DNA from 3 places in the Rheinheimera sp. B2H12 genome. Region 1 is predicted to be linked to each of the others. Evidence: predicted binding sites of a transcription regulator. Region 1 holds the regulator's gene; each other region holds the start of a gene.
What was found. The regulator sigma-54, encoded in region 1, starts transcription at its own class of promoters, with help from an activator protein. The targets are predictions, from matches to a motif close to TGGCANGNTNCNTGCTT.
Positions count from the first base shown of each region.

Region 2: the regulator sigma-54 is predicted to act here: its motif matches at 1,361-1,377, upstream of AC53GJ_RS15095 (PEP-CTERM sorting domain-containing protein).
Region 3: the regulator sigma-54 is predicted to act here: its motif matches at 1,499-1,515, upstream of AC53GJ_RS15840 (PEP-CTERM sorting domain-containing protein).

Region 1 covers NZ_CM184363.1:581,821-591,641, reverse strand. Annotated here, with positions in the region: gene kdsC (3-deoxy-manno-octulosonate-8-phosphatase KdsC) at 1-363, shown strand, start outside; gene lptC (LPS export ABC transporter periplasmic protein LptC) at 360-911, shown strand; gene lptA (lipopolysaccharide transport periplasmic protein LptA) at 901-1,389, shown strand; gene lptB (LPS export ABC transporter ATP-binding protein) at 1,391-2,116, shown strand; gene AC53GJ_RS02600 (RNA polymerase factor sigma-54) at 2,164-3,651, shown strand; gene hpf (ribosome hibernation promoting factor) at 3,677-3,964, shown strand; gene ptsN (PTS IIA-like nitrogen regulatory protein PtsN) at 3,975-4,445, shown strand; gene rapZ (RNase adapter RapZ) at 4,442-5,299, shown strand; gene AC53GJ_RS02580 (HPr family phosphocarrier protein) at 5,289-5,564, shown strand; gene AC53GJ_RS02575 (Na+/H+ antiporter subunit G) at 5,566-5,916, opposite strand; gene AC53GJ_RS02570 (K+/H+ antiporter subunit F) at 5,926-6,195, opposite strand; gene AC53GJ_RS02565 (Na+/H+ antiporter subunit E) at 6,195-6,716, opposite strand; gene AC53GJ_RS02560 (monovalent cation/H+ antiporter subunit D) at 6,713-8,203, opposite strand; gene AC53GJ_RS02555 (Na+/H+ antiporter subunit C) at 8,203-8,562, opposite strand; gene AC53GJ_RS02550 (monovalent cation/H+ antiporter subunit A) at 8,562-9,821, opposite strand, start outside.
Region 2 covers NZ_CM184363.1:3,500,968-3,510,788, reverse strand. Annotated here, with positions in the region: tRNA gene AC53GJ_RS15110 (tRNA-Trp) at 186-262, shown strand; gene AC53GJ_RS15105 (hypothetical protein) at 289-756, shown strand; gene rimI (ribosomal protein S18-alanine N-acetyltransferase) at 722-1,174, shown strand; gene AC53GJ_RS15095 (PEP-CTERM sorting domain-containing protein) at 1,425-2,354, shown strand; gene prfC (peptide chain release factor 3) at 2,644-4,251, shown strand; gene argS (arginine--tRNA ligase) at 4,255-5,994, shown strand; gene pdxH (pyridoxamine 5'-phosphate oxidase) at 6,126-6,764, shown strand; gene AC53GJ_RS15075 (TatD family hydrolase) at 6,755-7,582, shown strand; gene AC53GJ_RS15070 (DUF1186 domain-containing protein) at 7,612-8,541, opposite strand; gene AC53GJ_RS15065 (alpha/beta hydrolase) at 8,844-9,821, shown strand, end outside.
Region 3 covers NZ_CM184363.1:3,682,476-3,692,296, reverse strand. Annotated here, with positions in the region: gene AC53GJ_RS15845 (glycosyltransferase) at 1-462, shown strand, start outside; gene AC53GJ_RS15840 (PEP-CTERM sorting domain-containing protein) at 473-1,456, opposite strand; gene AC53GJ_RS15835 (penicillin acylase family protein) at 1,649-4,135, opposite strand; gene pyrG (CTP synthase) at 4,376-6,016, shown strand; gene eno (phosphopyruvate hydratase) at 6,074-7,366, shown strand; gene AC53GJ_RS15820 (hypothetical protein) at 7,480-8,148, shown strand; gene ftsB (cell division protein FtsB) at 8,291-8,575, shown strand; gene ispD (2-C-methyl-D-erythritol 4-phosphate cytidylyltransferase) at 8,572-9,261, shown strand; gene ispF (2-C-methyl-D-erythritol 2,4-cyclodiphosphate synthase) at 9,258-9,743, shown strand; gene truD (tRNA pseudouridine(13) synthase TruD) at 9,740-9,821, shown strand, end outside.

The DNA of each region.
Region 1 (9,821 bases):
GGCATTGAAGTTGCGATCATTACTGGCCGTAAGTCTGACATTGTCAGTAACCGGATGCGCTCGTTAACTGTGCCTTATGTCTATCAGGGGCAAGAAAATAAAATGCCAGCATTTACCGAATTACAGCAACAATTGCAGCTGACGCCAGCGCAAATCGCTTACATCGGCGATGATTTGTCAGATTGGGCTGTGATGCAACATTGTGGGCTGAGTGTGGCCGTCAAAGACGCTCATCCCTATCTGCGGCGGCACAGTGATTATTGCACCAGTTTGAGTGGTGGTTTTGGTGCCGTGCGCGAGCTCTGTGATCTGTTGCTGATCAGTCAGCAGCAATTTGCCCGTTTTACTGGCAGCAGCTCATGATCCGGCAATTTTTTTGGTTTTTACTGGTGCTGGCCGGCAGCGCAGCTTTATATGTCTGGCTGGATCTGCAGGATCCGGTGCAACTACAGACAGAAAACGACATGGCACCGGATTTTGTCGCTTATGATTTAATCCGCACCAGCTTTGACGAGCAAGGCAATTTGTCCGGTATGATCCGCGCCAGCCAGATGTCGCATTTTGAACAGCTAGGGCAAATTCAGCTCGACCAGCCAGCCTATACCATTTTTGAGCAGCAACTGCCAAAATGGCAGATCAGCAGCCGTAATGGCGTGTTATACCCGGATGATAAAGTGGTACTGGATCAGGACGTCACACTGGACAATCTGAAAACCGACGAGTTATTTCAAAAGCTAGAAACGCCGCAGTTGGAATATTTATTCGAACAGCAGTTATTACTGACCAATGCTGGCGTGCTGATCACCGGCGACGGTTTTGCCATCACCGGACGTGGCGTCAGTATTGATTTAGCCAGCAAAAAATTTAAGTTAAAACAACACAAAGGAACGGTCTACCGTCATGAAAAATAAAATTTTTCTAGCCCTTCTGCTCAGTATGCTGGCTTACAGTAGCCTGGCCAAAGACAGCGATTTTGCCCAGGCTGTCAGCGTCACTTCTGATAATTTTGGCGGCAGTATCGAAGATAAAAAGCTGCTGTATATTGGTAATGTATTAGTCACCCAGGGCAGTCTGAGTATCAAAGCAGACAAGCTCGAAGTTGACCGCTCAGCTGGTGAAGGCAAAGAAGTGTTTATTGCCACCGGTCAGCCGGCAGAATATGCCCAGTTACTGGAAGGTGACAAACCAATCAAAGCGATGGCGAACGAAATTCGCTATGACTTTGCCAGCCGGATCCTGACATTAACCGGTAAAGCTGAAATTAATCAGAGCGGCAGTCTGGTCCGCAGCTCTGTGATCAAATATGACTTAGCTAAACAAAGCCTGAACGCCAGCAGCGGTAAAGACAACGAACGTGTCAGTACTATTTTCACACCTGAGAAAAAATAATTTGAAAACACTAGTCGCTTCCCATCTGGCCAAAAGTTACAAGGGCCGTCAGGTCGTTAAAGATGTCAGTCTGGCAGTCAATGCCGGTCAGATCGTCGGTTTACTCGGACCTAATGGTGCCGGCAAAACCACCACTTTTTATATGATTGTCGGACTGGTGCCATCGGACAAAGGCACTATCACGCTGGGTGAACAGGACATTACCTTTGATCCTATTCACACCAGAGCCAGACAAGGCATTGGTTATTTGCCCCAGGAAAGCTCTATTTTCCGCAAATTAACTGTCTACGATAATCTGATGGCGATTCTGCAAACCCGGAAAAACTTATCCGCCATAGAGCGCGAGCAACAAGCCGATGAGTTACTGGATGAATTTAACATTACCCATATCCGCAATAGCCTGGGCATGAGTTTGTCTGGTGGTGAAAGACGCCGGGTTGAAATCGCCAGAGCGCTGGCGGCTAATCCGGCCTTTATTTTACTGGATGAACCTTTCGCCGGGGTTGACCCCATTTCAGTACTGGATATCAAAAAAATTATCCAGCACCTGCGTGACCGCGGTATTGGGGTGCTCATTACCGACCACAACGTCCGGGAAACCCTTGATGTTTGTGAAATTGCCTATATTGTCAGTCATGGAGAACTGATTGCTTCCGGCTCACCGGCTGAAGTATTAGCCAATCAGCAGGTCAGAGATGTATACCTCGGAGAGCAATTCAGGCTATAGTTAGCAAAAAGCCAGTTTCACTGGCCGTCAGGAGTGACCAGAAGTACATGAAGCCATCTTTACAACTCCGGCTTGGACAGCAGCTGACCATGACGCCGCAATTGCAGCAGGCGATTAAGCTACTGCAATTGTCAACGATTGAATTACAACAAGAAATTCAGGAAGCGCTGGATGCAAACCCGCTGCTCGAAGCAGCTGATGATGACTACACCAACTTCAATGACAACGGCGCTGCGGCTGATTCTGACCGCCGTGAACATCCTGAGACTGACAGTTTTAATAACGATGAACATAGTGAACCTGACATCCCTGACAGCAGTGAGGCGATGACGGAACAAAACATCAAAGAAGACTTACCACTCGACAGCAACTGGGACGATATGGTCAGTGCAGCCCCGGTTTCCGGCACTTACAACGGTGACGAAGACATGGTGTTTCAGGGCGAGACCACTGAAACCCTGCAGGATTATCTGCGTTGGCAAATGCGCTTAACCCCATTCTCTGATACCGATCTGGCGATTGCTGAAATTATTATTGAAGCGATCGATGCCAATGGCCTGCTGACCATCAGCACTGAAGACATTCTGGACTCGCTTGGCATGCCAGAAGTGGAAGCTGATGAAGTCGAAGCCGTGATTAAACGCATCCAGTTTTTTGATCCCATTGGGGTGGGTGCCCGCAGTATTCAGGAATGTTTGCTGGTGCAATTGCGTCAATTTGATCCAGATACCCCTTTCCTTGCGCAAACCTGCGATATTATTCGTCATCATAGTGAATATTTAGCCAATCGTGATTTCCGTTCTCTGATGCGGGTGGCTAAACTGAAAGAAGATGATTTGCGGGAAGTGATGCGTCTGATCCACAGCCTGAACCCAAGACCAGGGGCCGATGTGATCCGGGAAGAGCAGCAATACACCATTCCCGATGTATCAGTGAAAAAAGTCAAAGGCCGCTGGATGGTTGAATTAAATCCGGATGCCTTTCCAAAGATTAAAATTAATGAACAATACGCGGCGATGTCACGCCATGCCCGTAATTCATCGGACAGCCAGTTTATCCGCTCGCACCTGCAAGAAGCCAAATGGTTTCTGAAAAGTCTGGAGAGTCGGAATGAAACTCTGCTCAAAGTTGCCAACTGCATAGTGCAGCAACAACAGGCATTTTTTGAACATGGCGAAGAAGCGATGAAACCTATGGTGCTGAATGATGTCGCTGAGATGGTTGGCATGCATGAATCGACCATTTCCAGGGTGACCACCCAGAAATTTATGCATACACCACGTGGAATTTTTGAACTTAAGTTCTTCTTTTCCAGTCATGTAAGTACAGAGAGTGGTGGCGAATGTTCGTCGACCGCCATCAGAGCCTTTATTAAAAAATTGGTGGCAGCGGAGAATCCTGCAAAGCCGTTAAGCGATAGCAGGATGGCAGAAATTCTTTCTGAACAGGGCATCAACGTAGCAAGGCGGACCATCGCCAAATACCGTGAGTCTCTGTACATTCCGCCGTCAAATCAGCGCAAGAGCTTGCTATAAGTGCTCATCAAAGAAGGAAATGTCTATGCAAATCAATCTAACTGGTCGCCATGTTGAAATTACTGAAGCACTGAGAGAGTATGTAGACAGCAAGTTTTCAAAACTTGAACGGCATTTTGACCACATCAACAACGTCCATGTTGTGCTGAATGTGGAGAAATTAAAACAAATTGCCGAAGCCAAAATGCATTTAAACGGCGGAGAGGTGTTTGCAATCAGCGAAGATGATAATATGTACGCCGCGATCGACCAGTTGATCGATAAACTTGATCGACAAGTTATTAAACACAAAGAGAAAATTTCTCGTCACTGATTACGGACTTATGAACTTAAGCTCAATGTTATCGAAGGACTGCACAAAAAGTGCGGTCCTTTTTAATAGTAAAAAACGCATTCTGGAATATATTGCCGAGCTTGCCCATCAGCAATTGCCGCAATTACCGGAATCCAGCATTTTTGAAGCGCTGATGGCGCGGGAGAAACTAGGTTCGACCGGTATTGGCGGTGGTATCGCCATCCCGCATGGCAAATTGAAAGATGTCACCAGCCCGGTGTTGATCTTTGTGGTCAGCCAGGATGCGATCCAGTTTGATGCTATCGATAATCAGGCGGTTGATATTTTCTGTGCGATCCTGATCCCGGAAAATCAGTGCCAGACTCATCTCAGTACACTGGCAGGCATTGCCAGGCTACTCAGTCAGAAAGATTTGACGCGTAAGATCAGGCATGCAGAATCTGATGCCGGTTTATATCAGTTATTGTTAACCCATTCAGAGATGGCGGCAGGAAAATGAAACTTCTGGTGGTCAGCGGACGATCCGGTTCAGGTAAATCAGTCGCACTGCGGGTGATGGAAGACCTTGGCTATTATTGTGTCGATAACATCCCGGTCAATTTATTGCCAACCTTGGCAAACGCCGTGATGGGACAATATGAACGGGTTGCTATCAGCATTGATGTACGCAACCTGCCACAGGAACCGGAAGAACTGACCGAGATCCTGTCTTATTTACCACGCAAAGTGGAACTGACCATTCTATATCTGGATGCAGACCATACCAGTCTAATCAAAAGATTCAGTGAAACCAGAAGATTACATCCGTTGTCACATCAGGCGATGTCGCTGGATGAAGCCATTCAGCGTGAGCAACAACTGCTGGACCCTATTTCCAGCCGCGCTGATTTATATATTGATACCACTGAGCTGAACGTTCACCAACTGACCGAACAGCTCAGAGAGCGGATCCTGGGTCAGAAAACCGGCCGGTTAGTGATCCTGTTTGAGTCTTTTGGCTTTAAATATGGTATCCCCAAGGATGCCGATTATGTGTTTGATGCCCGCTTTCTGCCCAACCCACATTGGGTGCCTGAGCTGAAAATTCTGACCGGCTTGGATCAACCGGTGATCGACTTCCTGGAGTCGCAGGCTGTGGTTGAAAAATACACCCACCAAATTAATAGTTTTATTACCACCTGGCTGCCACAGCTGGAACGGAATAACCGTAGTTATCTGACCATTGCCATAGGTTGTACCGGTGGTCAGCATCGTTCCGTGTATATTGTGGAATCGCTGGCAGCAAGTTTCCGGACGCTGCGAGAAGATGTACAGATCCGGCATCGGGAATTGGTCAGACACCATGGCAAATAGATGTTCACAAACCGTCACTATCGTCAATCAGCTGGGCTTACATGCCAGAGCTGCCACTAAACTGGCCCAACTCTGTCAGCGGCTAGACGCTAAAATTGAACTGCAGCAGGAAGGCAAAACCGCAGACGCCAGCAGTGTATTGGCGTTATTGATGCTGGCGAGCAGTAAAGGCAAAAATGTTGAAGTCATCAGCTCCGGCAACGAAGCAGAAGCCGCGCTGCAAGCCGTGGTTGAATTGATCAGCAACGGCTTTGACGAAAACTGAGTTATTGAGCTTTGGCTTTATGATGCTGCAGCAGTTCCTGTCGACTGGTGGCTGCAGTCGCCTTTAACTGTTGATGAATACCGGCTTTGATCAGCATATAAGCCGTTACAGGGGCAGTAATAAACAAAAACAACGCAATCAGCAACTGCTGCAGACTAAGCTCGCCTTGGATGCCATTAAAAAATAACAGCGACGCCAGCACTAAACTACCAAGCCCAAGGGTGGTTGCTTTGGTCGGGCCATGCAGCCGTGTATAAAAATCGGGTAATTTCACCAGCGCGACCGAGCCTAGTAATACAAACAAAGCGCCAAGGATCACCAGCACTGCCACTATCCACTCCAGTATACTCATTTCAGCCCTCTATTCGATAATATCGCCGCGCAACATAAACTTACAGACTGCGACTGTACTGACAAAGCCCAGCATGGCGATCAACAGCGCTGCTTCAAAATGCAGCTGACTAGCGCCATAAATGCCATAACACAACAACAGCGCAATGCTATTGATATACATTGTATCCAGCGCCAGCAACCGATCTGGTAACGAGGGACCGCGCAGTAACGCCAACAAATTTAACAGTAACGCCAGCCCTATCAGGAGCATGGCCACAATCAACACAGTGTGCAGCATCAGAACATCTCCCGTAAAGGTGCTTCGTAACGTTGCTGGATACTCTGGATCAAGGCTGCTTCATCCTGTAAATCCAGCACATGCACCAGTAAAAAACGCTGGGTCGCAGCGGTGGTTAATTCATGTTCATATGGCAGAATTTCCGCACTGACGGTGCCAGGTGTTAATGACACAGTGCCTGCCAAAATGGTCAGCGGCAAGGATTCGGTCAGTTGCAGCGGGATCAGCACAAAACCAGGCTTTAACCGCTGATTGGGTCCAAGCACCAACCGGATCACCTGCAAATTTGCCACCACAATATCCAGCAACACCCTTAATACATACACAATGGCCAGCCCAGGTTTTTTGATCCGTGGTTGCGGATCACGAAAACCAGCTGTCAGTAATGGGATCAGTGCAGCTAACAGCAAGGCCGCGACCAGATGCACAGGAGCCACACTATTGTTTAGCAACAACCAGACCACAAACAACAACAGGCTGCGGGTTGGACTTGGAAAAATACGCTGCAGTAAAGCTGTCATGCCTGACCTCCAGTGACGTCATTGGCCTGCAACTGCAGGGCGGCATCCAGGCAAAATTGCATCACAGGTGCCGCCAGCACTACCAGTAACAGGCTGCTCAGCAATAACAGCACAATAGCGCCCAGTTGCCTGCCTGATGCATGTGCCGGTAATGCCGGTTGTTGACTGACCCGCCAGAACACAGTGCTGCCGGCCCGACTCAGCGCAATCAGCACGAACAAGCTGCTGCCAAGCAAAGTGAACCATAAACCGAACCGCTGCGTCCCCTCAGTCGCTGCCTGCAACAACCAGATTTTCCCGACAAAACCAGATAGAGGTGGCATACCAATCACTGTGATAGCGCAAAGAAAAAACAAACCGCCAATCAACAGCGGATTCGCTAGGGGTCTGGCTGAAACCAACCGGTCCGCCACGGTACCACGTTGCTGAGACAGATAATCCACCAGTAAAAACAACGTAGCCGCAATCAGGGTCGAATGGATGCTGTAATACAACACAGCCGCCACAGCAGCCACTGTGCCTATCGACAACACGGTCACCATAGTGCCAACCGATAACAACACCAGATAAGCCACCAGTCGTTTCAGGCTCTGGGCTGCAACCACACCAACCGCAGCCAGTGCCAGTGTCAGCAAGCCGGTCCACCACAACAGCGGCTGGATAAAGTCGGTTAGCAGGCTGGCATCCGTTGCAAACAAAGTATGGAATACCCGCAACAGACAATAGACACCAATTTTTGTCATCACGGCAAATAAAGCAGCCACAGCGGGTGACGCTGCCGCATAGGCGGACGGCAGCCAGAAATGTAATGGCAGAATGGCCGCCTTTAAGCCAAATACAATCAATAACAAAGCGGCGGCAGATTTTAATAACAGTAACTGCTGCGCAGATAACTCAGTGATTCGAACTGCAATATCCTGCATATTCAGACTGCCGGTCACGCCGTATAGCAATGCCAGCGCCAGCAGAAATATGGCCGATCCCAACAGATTCAATAACACATAATGCAGACCAGCTTTGGTGCGTAACTTGCCACCACCGTGCAACAGCAAGCCATAAGAAGAAATCAGCAGCACTTCAAAAAAGACGAATAAATTAAATAAATCCGCCGTCAGAAATGCCCCATTAATCCCCATCAGCAAAAACTGCAATAACGACTGAAAATACGCACCACGCTCGTCTTCACCGGCACAACTGTAGATAAATGCACCGGCAGCCAACACTGCGGTCAGCGCCACAAACAACGCTGAAATCTGGTCAAGCAACAGCACAATACCAAAAGGTGCCGGCCAGTTCCCTAACAAATAATACTGACTAATACCATCGCTACTGTGGCTAAGATTCCAACCGCATACAGCTAACAACAGTGCAATACCAACACCACTGAGCCAGCGTCTGCTTTGTGCTGACTGTTGCAAAGGAGGCAGTAATAACAGCGCACCAACAATCAAAGGAATTAAAATGGGTAAAATTACAGCATGTTGCATTAGCGCCCCCGCTTTTTCGGCAGTGACTGCGCTGCTTTTAACTCAGCACCATCCACATGATCATTCCCAAGCTCAGCCCGGGCACGAATCGCCAGTACCACCAGAAAAGCCGTCATGGCAAAACCAATCACAATAGCGGTCAACACCAGCGCTTGTGGTAAAGGATCGGTATATTGTGCCGTTTGCCCCAGCACTGCGCCCTGCCCGGCGGTTAAACCACCACTGGTAAAAATAAATAAATTCACCGCATAAGACAGCATCGTCAGTCCCAGCATCACAGCAAAAGTTCTGGCGCGCAGGATCATCATCACCCCACACATGGTTAACACACCTATCACCACAGCCATCAATAATTCCATCAAGCTTGCTCCTTATGCACGGGACGGTAACGGGTCGTCAGCTTGCCAAGATTGGCCAGGATCAGCAATGTGGCACCAACGACGGTTAGGTACACCCCTAAGTCAAAGGCAATAGCACTGGCCAATTCAATTTCGCCCAACAACGGGATAGTAAAATAATCAAACCAGGAGGTCAGGAAAGGCCGGTCAAACAACCAACTGGCTACGCCGGTGGCGGTGGCCAGCAAAATGCCAGCCGCAATCAGACTGGAGTACTCCAGCCGTAATCTGGGTTTGACCCAATCCACGCCCTGAGCGACATACTGTAAAATCATCGCGACAGCAGTGATCAGACCTGCCACAAAACCACCTCCGGGCAGGTTATGACCGCGGAAGAAAATATACACCGACACCAGCAAGGCCAGCGGCAATAACGCCTGGGAAACCACAGCCAATAGTAACGGATGCCGATCAGCCGTCCAGCGCCGGCCTTCACCATCTGCACCAGCCATAAATCGTGGGATACCGGTCAGTAATTTAAAGATGCCAAGCGCGGCAATCCCCAGCACGGTAATCTCGCCCAGCGTATCAAAGCCACGAAAATCAACCAGAATGACATTCACCACATTGGTCCCACCACCACCGGTTTTGGCATTTGCCAAGAAGTAGCCAGCAATAGAGTTGGCTTGCTGTGTCATCATGCCATAAGCAAGACTGCCAACCACAACACCAACAGCCGCCGCCAGTACTAGGTGCCAGATCACTTTGCCTGGCGATGATTCTTTTACTGACTTATGCGGCAGGAAATACAGCGCCAACATCAGCAGCACCACGGTCACGACTTCCACCGATAATTGCGTCAACGCCAAATCAGGTGCGGAAAAACGGACAAATGCCAAGCTCACCATCAAGCCAACCACAGAGATCATCACCAGTGCCAATAACCGCTGCCGCATCAGCAACACAGTGGCAATGGCCGTGATCATCATAACCACAGCCCCAGCGAACACCAGCGGATCCAGTGGCAGCGCGGCTCTGGCACCGGTCAAACTGGTCAGCTCCAACAGCGGCGCACCAGCCAGCAGCAAGACTGCCAGTAGCACCCACAAGGCATAACGCTGAAAACCACCGGCTTCAACCTGTTCCAGCCAAAAGCGGCAACGGTGTACTAATCGTTGCATCACAGCTTCAAATCGATAGATAGCACCCTGCTGCACAAAACCGGCCTGAAATAAAAACAAGGCTTTACGATTGATATACAGCAAAATACCGCCGATCAA
Region 2 (9,821 bases), 2.3 Mb from region 1:
TTTTGTCATAAAAATAGCGGCAGTCACCGCAGAAGGCCGCTGTTGCGGACCGACTTGAACAGAATAACGGGTGGGAAATGGCTGAAAATGAAGCTGAATGCTGCTTTTGTGCGCAGTTGATTGATTGTGCCGTGTTTTTTGCTTTACCTTTGAGTTTGCTTTTGTATAATGGCGACTCCAACGCTAGGGGCATAGTTCCAATTGGTAGAACAGCGGTCTCCAAAACCGATGGTTGGGGGTTCGAATCCCTCTGCCCCTGCCACTTTTCACTCAGATGAAAAGCACAAGATGAATCCAGATCAGCAACAATTGTTGCAACTTCTTAAGATCCAGCCTTATCAGCTACATGCTAGTTTTTCTACTGTTGCGCTGGCACCAGCGGCAACACCAGCACAAACTGACTCGCAGCACATTGCCGCAACATCTGAGCTGACCGCAGAGGTTATTGTGCCGATCACAGCAAGCAATGCGCCGCCAGGCATGATGCTGACTGCAGCAAGCAGCCAGTCACTGCCGGATCCTTTGTTGCGGCAATTAACGCAGGATATTCTATTGTTGCTGCAGACCGAGTATCCAAGGGCACAATGGCAAGCTTCGGCGCAGTTTCAGCGCAGTCAGTGGCAGGGCGAGCTGTTACAGACTCCTGAGCTGGCGGCACTTTGTCACAGTTTTTATAAAAAGCAACTTTGGCAGCAATTCATTCAACGACAGGATATGCCTGATGTCAGTGATCATTCGTCCAGCCACACCAGCTGATATCGCCGCGATGCTAGACATAGAACAACAGGCCACCAGCCATCCGTGGAGTCAGGCGCTGTTTGAAAGCTGTTTCGGTGAGCGTTATTTTAATTTTGTGTTACAACAAGAAAGTAAATTGCTCGGCTTTTATATCGGTCAGTTTATCGCGGGAGAAGCCAGTCTGTTTGATTTAGCAGTGTTGCCGTCGGCGCAAGGTCAGGGCTTTGGCCGATTGTTACTGCAGCATTTTATTCAACAGTCGGATCAGTTAGCTGCACTGGACTGCTGGCTGGAAGTGCGTGAATCTAATCAGAAAGCTATCCGGTTGTATCAGAGTGAGGGCTTTCATCAGACTGCCAAAAGAGCCAACTATTATCCGACGGCGACAGGCCATGAAGATGCGATTTTGATGGGTTTACCCCTGCGGATGGGATAAAATCAGCTGTACAGCGATTTTTGTGTTGCCTGACACGCTGGATCCTGCCATCGCTGTCCCCATTGTCAATAAATTTTCCAACATAACCATTACAATAGTCACCTAACTTGGTTTTTCTGTCAGTTTTTTTTCATATTAGAATTAACGCAACAATAAAAATTCATATTAAACATTGTGTTAATTATGTGGTTCGATTTTTGCTTAGTTCGGTACAGTTTTAGTAAGCGCATACATTTCCAGGAGGGTAGAGATGCAACTTAAAACTTTAGCTGTACTGAGTACTTTAGTCATGGCCGCGCCAGTGCTGGCTGATCCGATCCATATTAATGTTGGTGCCGATTATGGTGGTAACAGTAATTATGTCGGTTCAACCAATTCTACCGGCTGGTTTACCGAAATGCAGTTTGCTTATAACTCTTATTCAGTGGTCAAGGATGTGGATGGAAACCGACAACTGAATGCGGGTGATAAGGTGATGTCCACCGGTGGTGTCAGTGGTCAAAATCCGAGTGGTGGTTTTGATTTTAACCGCGATTTTAACAGCAATTTTTTTACCGCTTTGTTACCTTCTCAAGCCGGTGGCGACACCGACAATGATGGCCCAAGTAGTAATGGTTATAACACTGGTGGCTGGCAGATGACGTTAGGTTTTAACAATCTGACAGGTTCAGTGGTGAATTTTAATCTGATCAACTGGACCGGCGGCACTGTTTCGTTATACATCACCAATACCAAAGCTGAATGCCGGAATCGCAACGATAACAGCTGCTTGATCCGGATGTTTGATATGACGGTGACCAGTGGTGGCGATATTGGCAATGGGACCTTAGTGAATGGTTATCTGGATAACTTTAACCTGACAGATACCATTAATGGCAGATTTGCCGGTGATTTATTTGGTATGCAACAAGGCAATAACTCGCGCTCATTTCTGGATATTTACAATGAAATGAATGGCAAAGGTAAAAAATCGGCTTTTAACTTCAAAATTGACCAGAACACTCAGGCGTTACCGGCCAACTTTGATTATGACGATGTCAACCAGCAGTTTATCTTTGAAAAAGCAGCACACAGCGGCCGTTTATCATTCCAGGTCAATGATGTACCTGAACCAACTGGCCTGGCCCTGTTAGGTCTGGGTTTGGTGGGACTGGTGTTTCGCCGTAAAGCACAAGCCTAAGCATCCGCTTTAATAGCAACACTGTGGGGAGATAGACAGCTGTTATCTCCTTTAACGGACTTCACACCTTTCGCACCTTAACAGCCTGTTGCTGTGGCAGCAAGGCAAACCCGCCGGCCACCAGTCGAAATGAGTCCCTTGCTGTTGACATATTTTGCCTGTTTGCATTGCATGAAGCGCTGTGCCAGCAGCCTGCTTCCTGCTATAATCGCCGCCATTTTGAACGACTCCCGCTGCGTCTGTGGTTGCAACCACTCAGGCGGCGTTAAATTATTGGATCCAAACACGCATGGCCTCTGCAGAATTTCTTCAAGAAGTGAATAAACGGCGCACTTTTGCGATTATCTCTCACCCTGATGCCGGTAAAACCACCATCACCGAAAAAGTATTGTTATTTGGTCAATTAATTCAAAAAGCCGGTACGGTCAAAGGCAAAAAGTCAGGGCAATATGCCACCTCTGACTGGATGGAAATGGAAAAAGAACGGGGCATCTCGGTGACCACTTCTGTGATGCAGTTTCCTTATGCCGATTGTCTGGTGAATTTATTAGATACGCCAGGTCACGAAGACTTCTCGGAAGATACTTACCGCACGCTGACGGCGGTGGATTCTTGTCTGATGGTGATCGACGGCGCGAAAGGGGTTGAAGATCGCACCATCAAGTTGATGGAAGTCACGCGGTTACGCGACACGCCCATTATCACTTTTATGAACAAAATGGACCGCGACATTCGTGATCCAATTGATTTGCTTGATGAAGTTGAAAGCGTGTTGAAAATCGCTTGCGCACCTATCACTTGGCCTATTGCTTCGGGCAAAGAATTTAAAGGTGTTTATCACATTCTGCGCGATGAAGTGATTTTTTATAAATCTGGTTTGGGTCATACCATCCAGGAACTGGATGTGATCAAAGGCATCAACAATCCAGAGCTTGATGCCCGTATTGGTTATTATGCCGCTGATTTACGTGAACAAATGGAACTGGTCAAAGGTGCCAGCCATGAGTTTGACCAAGAGTTGTTCTTAAAAGGTGAACTGACGCCAGTATTTTTTGGCACCGCTTTAGGCAACTTTGGTGTTGACCATATGCTGGATGGTCTGACCGACTGGGCGCCAAAACCGCAACACCGTGGTACCACTGATCGCACTGTCGAACCGACCGAAACGGGTTTTTCTGGTTTTGTGTTTAAAATCCAGGCCAATATGGACCCGAAACACCGCGACCGGGTGGCGTTTTTGCGCATCTGCTCAGGCAAATACGAAAAAGGCATGAAAATGCATCATGTCCGGATTGGCAAAGATATGCTGGTGCCACAGGCGCTGACATTCCTGGCCGGTGATCGCGAGCACGTTGAAGAAGCTTATCCTGGCGATATCATTGGTTTACATAACCATGGCACTATTCAGATTGGGGATACCTTCACAGCCGGCGAGAAATTCTCTTTTACCGGTATCCCAAACTTTGCGCCAGAATTATTCCGTCGCATCCGGCTGCGTGACCCACTGAAACAAAAGCAGTTACTGAAAGGTCTGGTCCAGTTATCGGAAGAAGGCGCGGTGCAGGTGTTCCGGCCGCTGGATAACAACGATTTAATCGTCGGAGCCGTCGGTATTCTGCAGTTTGACGTGGTGGTACACCGGTTAAAATCTGAATATAACGTCGATGCGATTTACGAAAGTGTCAACGTCACCACCGCACGCTGGGTTTATTCCGACGATGGCAAGGCGCTGGACGAATTTAAAAACAAAGCCAGCACCAACCTGGCGCTGGATGGCGGCGACAATTTAAGTTATTTAGCACCGACCATGGTGAACTTAAATCTGGCAATGGAACGTTATCCAAAAATGAAATTCCATAAAACTCGTGAACAAACTTTCGCGAGTAAGGGCAAATAATTTATGAATATCAAGCAATTACTGTCTGACAAAACCAAAGCCGCCATGATTGCGGTTGGTTTACCGGCCGACACCAATACCGCTGTGACGCAAAGTACCAAACTGGAATTTGGCGATTATCAAATCAATGGCGCTATGGCGGCGGCGAAATTATTAAAAACCAATCCACGGGCTTTAGCAGAGCAGTTGCTGCAGCAACTTGACCTGACGGAGCTGGCGGAAAAGGTTGAGATTGCCGGTCCTGGCTTTATTAACGTGACGCTGCGCAAAGACTGGTTAGCCACACAATTGCAACCGGCCTTATTGGATAGCCGGTTAGGTGTCAGCGCCAATACCGCACCACAGAAAGTGGTGGTGGATTATTCAGCACCGAACTTAGCCAAAGAAATGCACGTCGGTCACCTGCGTTCCACCATTATTGGCGATGCCGTGGTGCGCGCCCTGGAATTCTGGGGTGATGAGGTGATCCGGCAAAACCATATGGGCGACTGGGGCACGCAATTTGGCATGCTAATCGCCCATTTAGAAGACAAGCTGGCGGCTGGGGTTGATTTAGAAGCGGTAGCGCTGGCTGATCTGGAAGACTTTTACCGCGAAGCGAAAAAGCGTTTTGATGACGAAGCCGGTTTTGCTGACAAATCACGGGATTACGTGGTGAAACTGCAAAGTGGTGATAGCCACTGCCAGAAACTATGGCAGCTATTTATCGACACCTCGGTCAAGCACAGCGAAGAAGTCTATCGCACGCTGAATGTGACGCTGGGGCACGAGCATATCAAACCGGAATCGGCTTATAACCCAATGTTGCAGCCGATAGTTGATGCCCTCAAAGACAGTGGGCTGGCGGTGGAAGACCAGGGCGCGCTGGTGGTGTTTTTACAAGAATTAGCCGACAAAGAAGGCAATCCATCGCCTTTTATTATCCAGAAAACCGGCGGCGGTTTTTTATATGCCACCACTGACTTAGCGGCCTGTCAGTACCGCAGTCTGGATCTTAAGGTGGATCGGATCATCATTTTCACCGATGCCCGTCAGGCACTGCACTTTAAACAAGTAGAACTGGTGGCACGTAAAGCCGGTTTATTACGCGCTGAAACTGGCTACGAACATTGCCCGTTCGGCACCATGATGGGGGAAGATGGCAAGCCCTTTAAAACCCGTACCGGCGGCACGGTGAAACTGGCCGAATTGCTGGCAGAAGCAGTGGTCAGAGCCAAAGCTGTGGTTGAGCAAAAATCGACTGAGCTGTCTGCCGATGAAATCGCTGAAGTGGCACGAAAAGTCGGTATTGGTGCAGTGAAATTTGCCGATCTGTCGAAAAACCGCACCTCGGATTACATTTTTTGCTGGGATTCAATGTTAAGTTTTGAAGGCGCGACCGCGCCTTATCTGCAATACGCTTACACCCGGGTGCGCAGTATTTTACGCCGGGCAGAAGTGGCGGCTGATTTTAATGCCACTTTAGTGCTGACCGAAGTGCAGGAAAAACAACTGGCGCTGAAAACGCTGCAATTTGAAGAAACCTTGCAGCAAGTGATGAAAGATGCGCAGCCGAATTTGCTGTGTAACTACTTATACGAACTGGCTAGTTTATATATGACCTTCTATGAAGCCTGTCCGATTTTAAAAGAAGGTACTGATCCTGCCGTGCGCGACAGTCGTTTAATGCTGAGCATTGGCGTGTCACGCTTGCTGGCGCAGGGACTTGACCTGCTCGGCATTGAAGTGATGGAACGGATGTAACCTGAAAAAAAGCGCTTCGGCGCTTTTTTGCTAAGCACAGCACTGTGCCTTATATGCTAAGCCTGATGCAGAGCAAGCGTTTCAAAGACCAAACGCTGTAAAAATAAAGCGCCACAAGTTCGGAGCAACTGATGAAAATTGACGATATTCGCCGCAGTTATGTCCAAGACAAGCTGGATCTGGACAAATTAACCGCTGATCCCATCACGCAGTTTGAAAGCTGGCTACGAGATGCCATCGCCGCCGAGTTGCCGGATCCAACCGCCATGTGTGTCGCTACTGTCGATGCCGAAGGACAGCCATCCCAGCGCTTAGTGTTATTAAAAGACGTCGGGCCAGCTGGTTTTGTATTTTATACCAACCTTGGCAGTCGCAAAGCACGGGAACTGGCTGGCAACCCTAAGGTTTGTCTGCATTTTCCCTGGCATCCACTGGAACGGCAGGTCATCGTCTACGGCACCGCCACTGAACTGCCGGTCAGCCATGTGATGAAGTATTTTATGTCACGGCCGAAAGAAAGTCAGTTGGCGGCCTGGGCATCCGAGCAAAGTCGGCCTGTGTCAACGCGCCAGGCTTTGCTGCAAAAATTTGCTGAAATTAAACATAAATTTGAGCATGGTGAAATTCCGGTGCCCTCGTTCTGGGGCGGTTTTCAGATCAAGCCGCATGCCATTGAATTCTGGCAGGGCGGTGAACATCGGTTACATGATCGTTTTATCTACCGGTTGCAAGCCGATGGCAACTGGACTATTGAACGCTTGTGTCCATAACTGATGCTAAAGCGGTTGCTGTGATAGAAGACGGCTTAAGCGGACTCTATGACAGCCACTGTCATCTGGATTTGCCTGAGCTGGTGGATAACTGGCAACTGCATTGGCAACAGGCGCAAGCTGTTGGGATCAGTCGTTGCCTGATCCCGGCAGTCGCGCCTGAGTACTGGCCGAACCTGCTGCATTGGCGGCAACACCAGCCGCAGTTTCGAATTGCGCTGGGTATTCATCCTTGGTGGGCCGCCAAACAATCACTGGCGGTGATTGAGCTGTTAGCGCAGCAGTTGCAGCAGCATGGGGCTTTGATCAGTGCCGTCGGTGAAATCGGGCTGGATTTTGCCATCGACAGCAGCAGTTTTAGTCAGCAACAACAGCTATTTAGTGCCCAGCTGGCACTGGCCAAACGCTTTGATAAGCCGCTGATTTTGCATCATCGAAAATCCATGGTGCAGTTACTTGCTGAGCTAAAGCAACAGCAATTTGTGCAGGGCGGTATTTTACATGCCTTTTCCGGTAGTCCTGAGCAGGGCAGGGAGTTTGTCAAGCTGGGTTTTAAGCTGGGTATCGGCGGGACTATCACTTATCAGCGCTCAGGCAAAACCCAGCAAGCGGTGCGGCAATTGCCTTTGAGTGCTTTTGTGTTGGAAACCGATGCCCCAGCCATGCCGCTGGCTGGCTTTCAGGGCCAGGTGAATACCCCAGCCCAGCTCAGCCTTGTCTTTGCCGCTTTTTGTCAATTGCGATCAGAATCACCGGCTGAAATAGCCCAGCAGTTATGGCGTAATACAGTGCAAGTGCTGGGCGATGAAATGCAGTGACCTGCTTGGTCAATAGCCGCAATGATCCGCTAGTTTAAACAGCATTTTTTATATTTTTTACCACTGCCACAAGGACAAGCGTCATTACGACCGGCCAGCACTTTAGTCCTGATGATCTCTATGGCAGCTTGTTCGTCTAACAGTGTTAGGGACGCGTCCGCATCAAGCTCTGCTGGCGGCTGAAAAGCAACCCATTGCTGTAATGCCATCACATCAAAGCTGGTCCTGACCAAAGCTGCAGCCAGCGGTTTCTGGCTCCCAGCCAACTGCCAGCGGTTGATTTCACGGCTACGGATGCTTTCGGTATCTACTTTATTTTGCCGCAGCAGTACCTGAAACTGGGCTTTGAATTGTTCCAAACCAAAAGTGATACACCAGATGGCGATTTCGGCCAAGACAAACTTTTGTTGCCGTTTGGCCGCGATAGTGATTGCTTGTTGCAGTACCCTGGTGAGACTGTCTTGGTCAATTTGTTGCTGTTGTTGCTCTGCCAGTTCCAACTGGGCAAATAACGCCGTCAGCGCCGCTGCTTTGACATAAATACCGGCTTTGTCACTCAGCAGCAGTTGGTACAATGGCGCCTGCTGGCCTGCCGCCAGAATATACAACATGGTTGCCAGATCTTCAGTCATGGCATCACCCAGGGTGTATTCCAGATCTGAGCCAAGCTCATCTGAGGTATTCACCCACTGGAAAAAAGCCTCAGCCTTCGTCATATCAGCCAGATCAACCAGCAGCATCACGCCATAAAACAGCAGTTGATACTCTTCATCCGTCAGCTCTTCTTCGGCCTGCATCCGCAGCATCAGGGCGCTGATACAGGGCCAGAATTCAGTCCACTGGTGTTTGGCCGCCAGCAAGGCTTCAGTTGGAAACAATAACTGTTCAGTATCAGCCGACACCTGCTGTTCGGTGCTCAGTTGCAATACGATGTCTGCTAAGGATAAAGAGGTTGTCATCACAATTAATTCCAGTCAGCTGCCTTGGGCTACCAAGGCCAGTCACAAATAAGTCCGACAGTTTAACAGCTGCCAGCACAGGCGTCACTGCACTGCGGATGCAGCGCCTTGGGACAGCAAAGTTGCTGAAAGTAACATTTTATTGAATTTAATATAGGGAGCCGTTAACTTGGAGCCTAAGCTTGCCATGGTGTAAGCGTATTTTTGTAAAAACCAGCACACAGCACATATGGGCCTAGAGCATGCCAGTCTGTTGTGACGCTGCAGATGAATTTAAATAAACACAGCTTACCAGGAACAAAATGAAAAAAATAACGTTGAATTTGACGCTGCTGCTACTGTCGCTGCTGCATTTTAGTCTGTGTGCGGCGACGAAATTTGGCAATATGGACACAGTCACGCTGGAAAGCGAATTATTAAAGCAAAGCCGTCAACTGGTGGTCTTTCTGCCAGCGGATTATGCCACCTCCAGCCAGCAGTTCCCGGTGTTGTATATCACGGATGGTGACATCCAGGGCCCGCATACCGCGGGGGCGATAGATTTTTTAGCAAAGTTTGAGCAAGCGCCAAGTATGATTGTGGTGGGTATCGTCAATCCAAGGCAGAGTCGTACTGCTGAATTGGCTTTAACTGAACAAAAAAACCTGCAAGCTGGCAGCCTGACCGGGGCGGATCTTTTTCTTCGTCATGTTGAACAAGAGGTGATCCCACTGATCAAAAGCCGGTATCGTACATCCGCTTACCAGGCTTTAGCAGGCACATCGCATGGCGGCCAATTTGCTATCAATGCCTTGGTAAAAAGTCCGGGTTTATTCGATGGTGTGATAGCAATCAGTCCATCCTTGTACTGGGATCATCAGCAACTGCTCGCAGTCGCCGAAACTGCGCTGCAACAGCAAAAGTTGCAGGGGCGATTATTTATTTCTATTGCGCAAGATCAGCCGGTCATGACGGCTGCCTGGCAAAAATTTGTCGACTTGACCAAGAAATATCCGAGCGCAAAGCTGGAGGTTGCAGCCAAAGTGTTTACCGATGAAAGTCATGACTCCACCACTTTGGTGGGCCAATATTATGGCTTAAAGCATTTATTTCAACACTGGGCCATCCCGGATCAGCAGCAAACCCTGGCGGATTTACAGGCGATTTATCAGGCGCGCGCCACGTTAATTGGCGTGCCGCAGCCAATACCGCAAGACAGAGCCAATGGCTATGGTCAGTGGCTGCAATATTCCAATCGCCAACAGGAGGCATTAGAACTGTTGCTCTGGAATCGGCAGCAC
Region 3 (9,821 bases), 2.1 Mb from region 1:
GATTATCCGCAGTTGTCACAGTTACTGACTGAACTTGCCAGGCTGGATGCGGATGTGTTGCTGCATCTGGCCAAAGTCGATGCCAGCTTTATGGCGGCCTGGCCGGGTCTGAACTGGAGCAGTCAGCCGATCCGGCTGGAAACTGTTTGTCAGGATGCTGATCTGGTGATTTGTCATGCCGGTCATGGCACTATTGCCGGTATGTTGTTAGCTGGTAAACCCATGTTATTACTACCAAAACAATTAGAACAATTATTACTGGCGCGGCAGTTATGCCGCCAGCATCTGGCTTATTTTTTAATGCGGGAAGCGCCGATGTCGCTGCTGCCTGATCTCATCGCTAAGATGCGGCAAGATCAGTTGTTAGTGGCGAAATTACAGCAATTTAAAGCGATGTATCAGGGCTTTGACCGGCAAGAACAAACCGAGGGCATGCGGGATGCCCTCATTGATTTGCTGTAACTGCGTGAAACTAACTTTGGCGGCGACGACGGAATGCCAGACCGGCCAGTCCTAAACCAGCTAATAACAGCGGGGCTGGTTCAGGTACTGAGCTGATGCGGATATTCTGGTCATTAAAAGCAACTGGTTGACTATTAAAACCATTTGGATCACCAAACTGGGCATAGGAATAGCCGGTAAAACCATAATAACCATAACCACCATAGCCATAATCGCCATAACAATCTTCTGCGATAGCATTGGTGCTGAATGTATCATCGCTGTTTTGCAGTTGATTTACTGCGGTCGGAACTTGCCCACCACCACAGCCTTGTAAATGGTTGCCTTTGACAAAGGTTTTGATGCTGTAAGACAGATTCAGCGAGTCGCCAGCACCTAACAAACCGAGATTCAGCGTACTGGCATATTCGCCCCAACTGGCGTAGCTACTGCCATCGGTATAACTGACCAGATTGGTGCCTGAAGCTGTGGCGGTAAAACCATCAGCCAGATTGTTAGTGAGCGTATACATACTGTGCCAGATGGAGCTGCCGTTCAGCAGAATATCCACCATATAACCCGCCACTGAAAACTCTTCGGCGGTGCTGAAGTCGTAATTACTGGCAGTCAGGGAGCCGAAATTAATCCGAAAATCATAACTGTAGTTTTGCATCACGCCGCTGTCGTTGAGTAAATCAACCACCTGAGTGACACTGGAGTAATGGTGGTAATAAGCCCCTTCACCCCGAGACCGCGAATACATCCAGCCTTGATCGTTACCGGCAGCTGCACCATCCGAAGTGGTGGCGCTTGACCAGTACGAATCACTGACATAACTACTGACAGGCGACTGATCGTTGTTTTCGTTGCTGATGGATTCATCCTGCGCGTGTTTATAACCGGAGTTAGTCAGGATGTTGTAGTTCAATAAAGTGGCTTGCGCGGGCAGCAGGCTGACGCCTAACAGCGTTGCAATCAGCACACTAAGTTTACGCGGAGTGAGGGTGTTGTTCATTATTTAATTCCTTCTAGCCAAAATCACATACCAATGCAGACATAGCAGTAATAATGCCAATGTGCTAACTCATAAAATTTTAATAATTTTCATGTTGTTATGTTGCTCCTGAAAAGGAAACTGACAAAAACTGTAAGATAAACTGACAAAAAAAGCGCCAGCCAGCAGTTTTTACTGCGGCTGGCTGCGAAATTAAGGCGAGGAACTACTGGCAGTGTCTAACAGTAGTTCTTGTACCGCAGCTGCCTGAATGTCAGCCCGATCAAATAACATCGGTTGCCACTGAGTCCGACTAAAGAGCAGGGTTAAATCGTTAAAATGCGGTGACGCCGGATCATGGGACTGGCCATACGCATGCAGCATTTCCGCTTTCGGTCCGTTGGCGGTAAATTGCAACGCCATGACAAAACTACTGCCGTAATTGATACGGTAACCATAGTCAGGGCCTGTGTTGCTGGGTTGGCTCGATAATAGCGAGTCAACAACGGCATCGCCGGTGCTGACATTGGCTAAATCCGCCGTACTGCGCGAGGGAAGTAAGCGTTCAGCCATATTAAATAAGCCTTCGAAGGAATAGCCACCAGCCATCGCGACTTTGGGAGCGGCAGCTGATTTTTGCAGAAACTGAATGTCTGCCAGCGCGGCATTGGGTGCAATCCCTGCTTGCTGTAATCTGACCACTGCTGCTGCCAGCGCCCGCAGCACCGGATCTTGCTCTGGGCTGGCTGCGGTATAAGGCGCTAATCCGGCAGGAGTGGTGGCTGGATGCGTCGGATCAAAAGGCGTGGCATATAAAGTAGGGCTGAGATTGGCTTCACTGCTACGGCGAAAAGCCAGCAAAAATTCGCGCAGCACATGAGCGCCACGGCTGTCGGTGCGATACAGGCCATCCCATTGTTGCAAGGCTTGACAGGCCGCGGTCAAATCAACTGTAGTGCCGTGGTACTGGATTTGCGGAAATTGCTGGCAACGACTCGCCAATGCCAGTCGAAGTTCAGCGCCAAACAATGAACCTTGCTGACTGAATACAGCTTTTAGCTCGGTAAAATTAAATTTGCCATCAGCGCCCGCCAGTTGATGGCTATCCTCGCCCGTAATCAGCAACGCATTGTAGCGGGTACGTGGGCTGCGTTCAGTTCGTTCAGGTCCATAGGCCAGGCTGTAGCCTTCCAGCGGAGCTTGCAGATTGCTCAGCCAGTGGCTGCTGTTGGCATTAAACACATAATCAGGGCGCTCCAGCTGCGGTGCCAGACTGAATGGCACCAACCCCGGTACTTTACTTTGCGCATGCAACTGCCATTCAAAAGCCGGATCGCTGCCTGGCAGCAGAATATTGCCGGCACCCTCCTGCCAAATCGGCGCCAGCTGCGGACTGCGGCTCGCCTGAGCCCAATATAGCTCAGCGGTTTGACTCAGCAATGGCACCTGGCTGCCATCGCCATACCAACTATTGCCTTGGGCGTCCGCCATGATGGTATTGACCCAGGGAATACCTTGCTGTTGATGAAAAGCCTGCACAAATTCTGCTTTGTTTCTGGCTTTGCCAAGCGCCAGCCAGTGTGGCAGCAATCTGGCATTACCGGCATTGGCATCCCGCATGGTGATGGCGCTGCGCTGACTCCAGCCCAGCGCCGGTGACAGGCTGGTTAAATCCAGCATAGGTCCATAATGGCTGCTGTATAAAGTACGACGCACCGTTTGCAGGCTTTGATCAGCCTGTAACACGGCAACCTCCATTGTTTGAGCGCTGATGTCGCGATAACCATCGCCATAGCGATAGCGCAGCGGGTTGGCCGGATCCAGTTCCAACTGATACAAAGTGAAACGTTTGGCCTGGGAGACCGTATGAGTCCAGCCAAGCTGGCGGTTAAAACCAATCAGCACCGCTGGCATGCCAATCATGCTGACGCCAGCCACATCGAGCTCACCCGGAATAGTCAGATGTTGCTGAAAAAAACGTAGCTCGCCATCCCAGGGAAAATGCGGATTGGCCAGCAGCATGCTGTGGGCACCGGCCGTTTTTTGTTGCCCGAGTGCCCAACCATTACTGCCGATGCCTTCGATAGTGGCTGAAATCTTGATGTTGGGCGTCGCCAACTGTTGTGATGCGGAGGGGGGAGCCGCTATTGCCATCGCCGGTAAAAAATTACGACTGCTGGCCAGACTGGCTAAATCCAGCTGAAATGCCAGCAGTAATTCGGCAGTGATAGGAGTCACCCAGCTCATGCCACGGCACGGTGTCGGGTAGGCCGCCGGGCTGCCAAACTCTGCCAGCCGTTTATTCCAGCCCCGACTGAAGCCTTGCAGCAGTAATTGACTATCCAGCGGTAAAGTACTGAGTAGTTGCCGCGCTTGCTGCGGATAATTCAGCGCTTTATAGGCAAAATCGGTCAGCAGATTTTTCTGCTGGCTGCCAGCGCCAAAAAAACGCGATTTTTCACCCTGTAGTTTTAATAACTGCTCGGCCAGGGTGCAGAGATTGTCGCTGGCCTGTACATAACCGATGCCATAACCCAGTGCGCTATAGGTTTTGGCTTCAATATGTGGAATACCAAAAGCGGTATAGGTAATACTGACCTGCGACTCGGTTAATTCAGTATGGCCTGAGCTGAATTCTTGTTGTTGCAGGCAGCCGCCCAGCAACAGGACGCCAAACAAGAGGACGACGGCAACTTTCATAGTGACTCCATGTCTTTGGTGTGAGCTTTGAAAGTAGCATAATCCGGCACAGCTGTAGCTTTTGCTTTTTAAATCAGATTAACCAAAGCTTTCGATTGAGCCTGACGGGCAGCTTTGCTATACTTTCCGCCCGTCCTGATATCAAATCTGCATCTGTCTGAAGCATCTGTGTTTAAACACAGCTAAGCTATTGATTGCAGTTTGATCTGATATCCAAATTCAACGTGCCTCAGGGGTCTCATGACTACAAGATACATCTTCGTGACGGGTGGGGTTGTCTCATCTTTAGGTAAAGGTATTGCCGCAGCATCGCTGGCAGCAATTTTAGAAGCGCGTGGCCTGAAGGTAACAATCCTGAAACTGGATCCATATATCAACGTGGATCCGGGCACCATGAGCCCTATTCAGCACGGTGAAGTGTTTGTCACCGAAGACGGTGCTGAAACCGATCTGGATTTAGGTCATTACGAGCGCTTTATCCGCACTAAAATGACCAAGCTGAATAACTTCACCCAGGGTAAAATTTACTCTGAAGTGTTACGACGTGAGCGTCGTGGTGATTATTTAGGCGCGACTATTCAGGTTATTCCGCATATCACTAATGAAATCAAGGCCCGTGTTGTTGCTGGTGCTGAAGGTTATGATATTGCCATTGTCGAAATCGGCGGTACTGTCGGTGATATCGAATCCTTACCGTTTTTAGAAGCCATTCGTCAGCTTGGCACTGAAATTGGTCGTGAGCGGGCGTTATTTATGCATTTAACCCTGGTGCCTTATCTGGGCACTGCCGGTGAAATCAAAACCAAGCCAACCCAGCATTCGGTAAAAGAATTACGCTCTATCGGCATCCAGCCAGATATTCTGGTGTGCCGGTCAGATCGCTCTATTCCAACCAATGAAAAAGCCAAAATTGCGCTCTTTACCAATGTCGAAGAACGTGCAGTCATTTCGTTAAAAGACGTGTCCAGCATTTATCAAATTCCGGCGCTGTTAAAATCACAGGGCCTAGATGATTTAGTGGTCAGACGTTTTTACTTAAACTGCCCTGAAGCTGACCTGACCGAATGGGAACAGGTGTTGTATCAGGAAAGTAATCCGACCGGTGAAGTCACAATTGGTATGGTCGGTAAATATGTTGAGTTAAAAGACGCTTACAAGTCCGTGAACGAAGCACTGAATCATGCCGGCCTGAAAAACCGTCTGACGGTGACGATTAAATACATTGATTCGCAAGACGTTGAAACCAAAGGCCCAGCCATTCTGGCTGGCCTTGATGGCATTCTGGTGCCGGGTGGTTTTGGTGAACGTGGGGTGGAAGGCAAAATTATTGCCGCCAAATACGCCCGTGAAAGCAAAGTACCTTACCTTGGCATCTGCCTTGGCATGCAAGTGGCACTGATTGAGTTTGCCCGCAATGTGGCAGGGATGAAAGGTGCGCATTCGACAGAATTTAATAAGAACACGCCTTACCCTGTGGTGGGTCTCATCACAGAGTGGCTGGACAGCGCAGGTCAGGTTGAAGTTCGTACCGACGACTCCGACTTAGGCGGTACCATGCGTCTGGGTAGCCAAAACTGTAACCTCAAGGCCAATACCAAAGCCCGTGAAACTTACGGCGCTGACGTGATTAGTGAACGTCATCGTCATCGTTACGAAGTGAACAATCACTTTGTGGCGAAACTTGAAGAGGCTGGCCTGATTATTTCTGGTTTATCTGCGGATAATCAGTTAGTGGAAATGATTGAACTACCAAACCACCCATGGTTTGTGGCGGGGCAATTCCATCCGGAATTTAACTCCACGCCACGCGACGGGCATCCGTTGTTCCAGGGGTTTGTCGCTGCAGCATATAAATATCAGAAACAACAAACGACCAAATAATCTGAAAAGCCGTGCCCTGGTGCACGGCTTTTTTGCTTTGGTCTACAGGGGAAAATAATGTCTGAAATTATCAATATCGTCGCCCGTGAAATTCTGGACTCGCGTGGCAATCCAACGGTTGAAGCCGATGTATTTTTAGCAAGTGGCGTGATGGGCCGTGGTTGTGCACCTTCAGGTGCTTCGACCGGTACCCGTGAAGCGCTGGAACTGCGTGATGGTGACAAGAGCCGTTATTTAGGCAAAGGCGTGCGCACTGCAGTGGCCAATATTGAGGGGCCAATCAAAGCTGCGTTAGTCGGCCAGTCAGCTTATGAGCAGGCCAAAGTCGACCAGATCATGATTGAGCTCGATGGTACTGAGTCAAAATCCAACTTAGGCGCGAACGCTATTCTGGCAGTGTCTTTAGCTGTGGCACGCGCTGCGGCTGCCGATAAAAAAATCCCTCTGTATCAACACATCGCTGATTTAAATGGGACGCCTGGCGTGTATTCAATGCCGGTGCCGATGATGAACATCATCAATGGCGGTGAACACGCGGATAATAACATGGATATCCAGGAGTTTATGGTGCAGCCGGTGGGTGCCAAAACTTTTGCTGAAGCACTGCGGATGGGCGCTGAGATTTTCCATCAGTTGAAAAAAGAACTGCATGCCCAAGGTTTAAATACTGCTGTGGGTGATGAAGGTGGTTTTGCGCCGGATTTAAAATCAAACGAAGAAGCCTTGACTGTCATCTCTAAAGCAGTGGCTGCTGCTGGTTATGAGCTAAATAAAGATATCACCCTGGCGCTGGATTGCGCTGCTTCTGAATTTTATGTTGATGGCAAATACAAACTGTCAGGTGAAGGTAAAGAATTCAGTTCTTATGAGTTCAACGATTTCCTGGCCGGCCTTGCGACTAAATTCCCAATCATCTCGATTGAAGATGGTCTGGATGAATCTGACTGGGATGGCTGGAAAGATCTGACCAACAAAATTGGCGCTAAAGTGCAGCTGGTCGGCGACGATCTGTTTGTCACCAACACCAAAATCCTTACCCGTGGTATCGAGCAGGGCATTGGTAACTCTATCCTGATTAAATTCAACCAGATTGGTTCGCTGACCGAAACGTTGGCCGCCATCAAAATGGCGAAAGACGCAGGTTTTACTGCCGTCATTTCACACCGTTCAGGCGAAACTGAAGATGCCTTTATCGCGGATTTAGCCGTGGGTACTGCCGCTGGTCAAATCAAAACAGGTTCACTGTGCCGCTCTGATCGGGTATCGAAGTACAACCAGTTACTGCGCATTGAGCAGGAATTGGGGGCAAAAGCACCTTACCGTGGCCGGATTGAAATCAAAGGCCAGTAACAGTGCTTCACCTGCCTGAATGCGGTATTGGCGTTTGGGCAGCTCAGTCAGGCCGTTGTCGTGATTGCAGCGGCCTGTGTTGCAGCCGGATGGAAAACAACGAACATCGGTGCATGAACAGCCAAAACGATCTCTGGTTTAGCCCGGAACATCAACAGACTTACACTGAGCTGTGCAACACCTTGTACGAGCAGGAATTGGCTCGTCTGGCACAAACGTCGGCTGAACAGCTGCATACGCTACCTAAGCGGTTACAAAGCTTGCCTTTTTATGTGCGTGAAGCTGCTTTTTTGATGTTAAAACACCCGTCACCACTGCAACTGGACACTGTCAATGCCAGTTGGTTACATGCGCAAAGCCGCCGTTGTCCGCTGCCACATATCGATGCATCTGCCAGTAATTTCAGTTATTACCATCAATATGCCAAGCTAGGGTTGTTAGTGCCTGTTTATGTCAAAGAGCAGCAGATGGAACAAATCCGGCTTGATTCGATTGACGAAATTGACCGGGCGGGTCAGCGCATTCATTGCAACGAACATGGCTGGTTCGCCATGGCTGGTTGGCCACAAGAACCTGATAATCAACAAAAGCTACTGCTTAAACCTGGTAAAACTGTCCTGATGGCGGTCTGTTGTGGTCATCAGTGGCGCAATCAGCAACGCATTCATCCAAGGCGTCTGACGCTGCGGGAAATGTTATTGGCCAGTCGGCTGAACTGGCAAAATTTTGCCAAGCCTCACCCGGCGAAAATAGCTGGCAACAAAAATACCGCCGCTGGCTAAACTGTAGTTCTGCTCAGCCAGTGCCAAGGCTGCATTGCGAAGAGCGCTTTTATTGGCTCAGCTGTGCAAAAACACGCGGCAGGGCTTTTCAGCGGTGGCTGAAGTCTTCATAATAACTGCACTTTCATTCTGCAGGTGCACCATGCGTTTATTAATCCTGATCCTGCTGCTGCTGTGTGCCGCTTTACAGCATCGGCTCTGGCTTGGCCAGCACAGCGTCAAAGAATATCTGCAGCATAAAGAAGAACTCGCCAGTCACCAGGCCAGTAATTTGCAACTGGCTAAACGCAATCAACTGCTGCAAGCCGATGTGGCGGATTTACAAGGCGGATTAGATTCGATTGAAGAGCGTGCCCGTAATGAACTGGGTCTGGTCCGTCAAGACGAAGTCTTTTTCCGCTTATTGACCCCGCAAGGTAAAAAATGACCATTGCTGTTGTGATTCCCGCTGCTGGTGTTGGCCAGCGCATGCAGGCCGATCGGCCGAAACAATATTTACAACTGGCTGGCAAAACCATTCTGCAGCACACCATTAACCGGTTACAGCAACTGCCTGAACTTGGCCCCATCTGGTTGGCGTTATCGGCGGGCGATCCCTATTTTGTGCAAACGCCGCTGGTCTCGGATCCACAAGTGATCAGGGTGGCTGGCGGTGCTGAACGTGCCAATTCAGTGCTGAACGCGCTGCAGGCCATTGATTCCCAGCAATACCCCTGGGTGCTGGTGCATGATGCGGCCAGGCCCCTGGTCCAACTGGATGATATTCGCCAGTTAATCCATCAGTGCCTCGACGCTCAGCGTGGTGGCATTTTAGCCACTCCAGTGCGGGATACCATGAAAAGGTCAGTCGCTGGCTCATGCCCGTTGCATATTCAACATACCGTGGAACGACAACAGCTGTGGCATGCGCTGACACCCCAACTGTTCCCTACGGACTTATTACGCCATTGTCTGAACAGTGCACTGGCAGCGGGAGCTGTGGTCACTGATGAAGCTTCTGCGCTGGAATGGGCGCAACAACCTGTGTTGTTGGTGCCGGGCCGGGCCGACAATATCAAAATTACTCAGCCAGAAGATCTCGTACTGGCACGTTTTTATCTGGAGCAACAATGATCCCATTCCGTATTGGCCATGGCTTTGATGTACACGCCTTTGGTGGCGAAGGCCCTATCACGCTGGGCGGGGTAAAAATCGATTATGCAAAGGGCCTGCTGGCACATTCCGATGGTGATGTGGTGTTGCATGCCGTGTCTGACGCCATCTTAGGGGCGCTGGCACTAGGGGATATCGGCCACCATTTCCCTGATACCGATGCTGCTTTTAAAGGTATTGACAGCCGGATCCTGCTGCGCAAAGTCGTGGCTGATATGCAAAAGCTCGGTTTCCAGACTGGTAATCTGGATGTGACCATTATGGCGCAGGCACCGAAAATGGCGCCGCATATTCTGGCCATGCGCCAGGTGCTGGCTGCGGATTTACAATGTGAGCTACATCAGGTCAATGTCAAAGCCACCACCACTGAGAAACTGGGTTTTGTTGGCCGAAAAGAAGGTATCGCGGTGGAAGCTGTGGTGCTGTTGGTGCAGTCGGCATGACGCGGCATGATGATCAGATGACGGCCAGCGCTGAACGCAGTCCTGTTAGTGTGCCTGATTTTCTGCCACTGGCTTATT